Regions from separate parts of the Nocardiopsis sp. NPDC007018 genome, predicted to be linked through region 2. Evidence: riboswitches for the same ligand, from Rfam matches in the RefSeq annotation. Region 2 holds a riboswitch; the other holds the start of a gene.
The links. A riboswitch is a leader RNA that binds a small molecule or an ion and turns the genes downstream of it on or off. The one in region 2 is predicted to bind glycine.

Region 1: another riboswitch for glycine. It lies ahead of gcvP (aminomethyl-transferring glycine dehydrogenase); the one in region 2 lies ahead of gcvT (glycine cleavage system aminomethyltransferase GcvT).

The regions. Positions count from the first base shown of each region.
Region 1 is NZ_JBEYHA010000018.1:74,812-77,004, reverse strand. It holds gene ABZ635_RS12785 (MerR family transcriptional regulator) at 1-425, shown strand, start outside; glycine riboswitch at 583-673, shown strand; gene gcvP (aminomethyl-transferring glycine dehydrogenase) at 771-2,193, shown strand, end outside.
Region 2 is NZ_JBEYHA010000079.1:344-2,536, reverse strand. It holds gene gcvT (glycine cleavage system aminomethyltransferase GcvT) at 4-1,113, opposite strand; glycine riboswitch at 1,254-1,355, opposite strand; gene ABZ635_RS25630 (penicillin-binding transpeptidase domain-containing protein) at 1,558-2,193, shown strand, end outside.

The sequences.
Region 1 (2,193 bases), on a different contig from region 2:
ACTACTGGGCCAGGACCGGCCTGGTGGTGCCCAGCGTGCGCACCGGTGCCCATAACGCCCCGTTGTACAGTCTGCCCGACATCCTGATGCTCAAGGTGGCCAAGCGGCTCCTGGACACCGGGATCTCCCTCCAGCAGATCCGTACCGCCGTCGACCACCTGCGCGGTCGCCCCGCCGCGGAACTGTCCCGCATCACCCTGATGAGCGACGGCGTCAGCGTCTACGAGTGCACCTCTCCCGACGAGGTCGTCGACCTCATGCAGCGGGGGCAGGGCATGTTCGGGCTGGCCCTGGCCAACGTCTCCCGCGAACTTGAGGAGGCGCTCGGGGTGGTTCCGGCCGAGGAGCGGGCCGACCTGCCCGTCGCCGCGCCCCAGGCCGTGGACGAACTGGCCCTGCGGCGCCGGGAGCGGCGCACCGGGTGAACCTGGCGGTCGCGCCGTCATCGGCTCGCCGAATCCGGGGCAAGGCGTGCCCTGGCGCGGTGCCGCGGTGCCCGATCGAGTACGGTCGTAGTCACAACGGGGATGAAAACCGACATTCGTCCTGCTTGTACACACATACAGAGCGTCAGTAGGCCGCTGATACCGCACGGGAGAGACCTCGGCAACGGGGCGCCGACGGGGCAATACTCCCCAGTAACCTCTCAGGCACCATGGACCGCGCGGAGGAGGCCGCTCTGAAGCCTGGGCGCGGTCGTGCCCGGTGACAGAGGGGGAGACCGTGAGGAACACCGCCGACCCGATCGGCCCTGTCACCAGGAGGTCTCCGTGCCTGACCCGTCGAACGCCCCCACCCCGGGAGCCCCCGCCCGGGTGTTCGCCGACCGCCACATCGGACCCGCCCCCGCCGAGACCGACGAGATGCTCAAGACGGTCGGCTACGGCTCCACCGCCGAGCTCATGACCGCGGCCGTGCCCGCGTCCATCCTCAGCGCCCCGGGCCGCAGCGCCGCGCTCGACCTGCCCGAGGCGGTCGGCGAGGCCGAGGCCCTCGCCGAGCTCCGCGAGCTGGCCTCGCGCAACCGGCCCACCACGCCGATGATCGGCCGCGGCTACTACGGCACGCTCACGCCCCCGGTCATCCTGCGCAACATCATGGAGAACCCCGCCTGGTACACGGCGTACACGCCCTACCAGCCCGAGATCTCCCAGGGCCGTCTGGAGGCCCTCATCAACTTCCAGACCATGGTCTCCGACCTCACCGGTCTGCCCATCACCGGAGCCTCCCTGCTGGACGAGGCCACCGCCGCCGCGGAGGCCATGACCCTCGCGCGCCGGGCCAGCAAGGTCAAGAGCGACGTTTTCGTCGTCGACGCCGACGTCTTCCCGCAGACCCTCCAGGTCCTGCGCACCCGGGCCGAACCCCTGGGCATCGAGGTCGTCGTCGCCGACCTCACCCGGGGCCTGCCCGAGGGCGACGCCTACGGCGTCCTGGTCCAGTACCCGGCCTCCAGCGGGGTCGTGCGTGACCCGAGCGCCGTCATCGCCCAGGCACACGAGCGCGGGGCCCTGGCCGTGGTCGCCGCCGACATCCTCGCGCTGACCCTCCTGCGTAGCCCCGGCGACCTCGGCGCCGACATCGCGGTCGGCTCCACCCAGCGCTTCGGCGTGCCGCTCGGATTCGGCGGACCGCACGCCGGCTACATGTCGGTGGGGGAGAAGCTCCGACGCCAGCTGCCCGGCCGCCTGGTCGGCGTCTCGGTCGACGACGCGGGCAAGCCCGCCTACCGCCTGGCCCTCCAGACCCGCGAACAGCACATCCGCCGTGAGAAGGCCACCAGCAACATCTGCACCGCGCAGGTCCTGCTGGCCATCATGGCCGGGATGTACGCGGTCTACCACGGTCCCGACGGGCTGCGCGCGATCGCCCGCCAGGTGCACACCCGCACGGCCGCCCTGGCCCGGGCCCTCACCCGGCGCGGCTTCGAGGTCGTCCACGGCTCCTACTTCGACACCCTGCGCGTGCGCGTGCCCAGCGCCGACCGCGTGGTCGAACGCGCCCTGGAGGCCGGAGTCAACCTGCTGGGCGTCGACCAGACCACGGTCGGCCTGAGCGTGGACGAGACCACCACCGTCGCCGACCTGGAGACGGTACTGGCCGCCTTCGGCGAGGCCGACCGCGGAGCCGGTCGGGCCCCGGTTGCCGTGGACGAGGACGCCGACCTGCTGCCCGCCGACCTCGCGCGCGGCG
Region 2 (2,193 bases):
TTCCTACGACTGCCGTTGGTAGAACGGCAGTTCGACCACGTCGACGGCCTCGCCCCGTCCGCGCACGTCCACGGTGAACGCGCCGGTCGCGGTGTCGAGGTCGCCGTCCACGTAGGCCATGGCGATGGGGCGGCCCAGGGTGGGGGAGGGGGCGCCACTGGTGGTGACTCCGATGACGGTGCCGTCGCGCAGCACGTCCATGCCCTTGCGGAGCGGGCGGCGGCCACGGGAGGCGAGCCCGATCAGTCGGCGGCCGCGCGAGGTGCGCGAGGCCTCCTCCAGCGCCGCGCGGCCCACGAAGTCGCCCGGCTTGTCGAGCTTGACCACGCGGCCCAGGCCGGCGTCGAAGGGGGTGAGCTCGGCGGAGAGCTCCTGGCCGTAGAGCGGCATCCCGGCCTCCATACGGAGGGTGTCGCGGGAGGAGAGCCCGGCCGGGACCAGCCCGAGCGGGGCGCCCTCGGCCATGAGCGCGGCCCAGACCTCGGGGGCCCGTTCGGCGGGGCGGACGAAGATCTCGAAGCCGTCCTCGCCGGTGTAGCCGGTGCGGGCGAGCAGGACGGGAACCCCGGCCACGGTGTGCTCGTACCCGGCGTAGTAGCGGATGTCGTCGAGCTTGGCGTCGGTGAGGGGAGCGAGGACCTCGACGGCGCGCGGACCCTGGACCGCGATCAGCGAGTAGTCGGCGGACTCGTCGGTGACCTCGACGTCGAAGCCGGAGGCGCGCTCGACCAGGGCCTGGGCTACCACGGACACGTTGGCCGCGTTGGCCACGACCAGGTACTCCTGCTCGCCGAGCCGGTAGACGATGAGGTCGTCCAGCACGCCGCCGTTCTCGGCGGTGATCATAGTGTAGCGGGCGCGACCCACCTTGACCTTGGACAGGAAGCCGACCAGGGCGTGGTCGAGCGCCTCGGCGGCCTGCGGTCCGCTCAGCCGGATCTCGCCCATGTGGGAGAGGTCGAAGAGTCCGGCGGCCTCACGGACGGCCGTGTGCTCGGCGGTCTCGCTGTCGTAGCGGAGCGGCATCAGCCATCCGGCGAAGTCGACGAGGGTCGCCCCGGCCTCTTCGTGGATCTTGTGCAGCGCGGTGAGGCGCGGCGCGGTCTCTGACATGGGCACTCCCGAGAGGATGGGTGTCGTGCGTAAGGCGTTGCCATCCTCCCCCTCTGTCATGGGTGCCTGAGAGCTTCACCGCGCGCTCGGCGTGGTTTGCACCTTCGGCGAGGGAACGCGTCCCTGCTTTCCAGAGTGGTCTCGCCCGTACGGTCCGCTGTGCCTGAGAGGTTGTCTTCGGGGAGGGATTGCTCCTTCGGCGGCCCACGCTGGATACGCGGACACTCTCCCGTACGGGGTCTGCGACAGCCTCAGCCTAGCAGCGGCGACATCGGAGGCCCACGACAACCCGGGCGGTTGTGGACGACCGCCGGGGCCCGCCCGGGCGCGCGGAGCCCGAGCCGCCGACACGCCCGCGCGACCTCGCGAACCCGGGTGTGTGACCTCCGGGCATCATCTAGCTTTGAGGGTGGACCCCGTTCGGACAGCCCGTGGAGGAGACGAGTGCGTACCGACACCGAACACGCTCCCGGCAGGGCCGGGCGCGCCTCCGGCCGCTTCGTCCTCGGAGCCGCCGGTTGCGTGATCACCCTGCTCGGCGGGGCGGCCTGCGGTGGCGCGGACGATCCGGAGCCCGCGCAGGGCACGGTCGGCAACCCGATCGAGCTGGGCGACGTGCAGACCGTGGAGCGCGAGGACCTGGAGGCCGTCTTCGCCGAGGCCGGGGTGGAGGGGACGTTCGTGCTCTTCGACGCCGGTGCCCGGTCCGCCGTGGTGGTGAACCCGGACGCCGCGGGCGAGCGCGCCGTCCCCGCGTCGACCTTCAAGCTCCCGAACACGCTGATCGCCCTCCAGACCGGCGAGGTGTCCGACGTGGACGAGGTGATCGCCCCCGAGTCCGGCGACGAGCTGAGTCTGCGCGAGGCCCTGCCCACCTCCGACGTCCCGGTACACCAGGAGGTCGCGGACCGGATCGGTTACGAGCGGATGTCCACCTGGGTGGACCGCTTCGACTACGGCAATCGCAACATCGGCGATGAGGGAGCGATGGGCCGGTTCTGGTTGGAGGGCCCCCTGGAGATCTCCGCGCTGGAGCAGGCGACCTTCGTCGCCGAGCTGGCCCGCGAGGAGCTGCCCGTC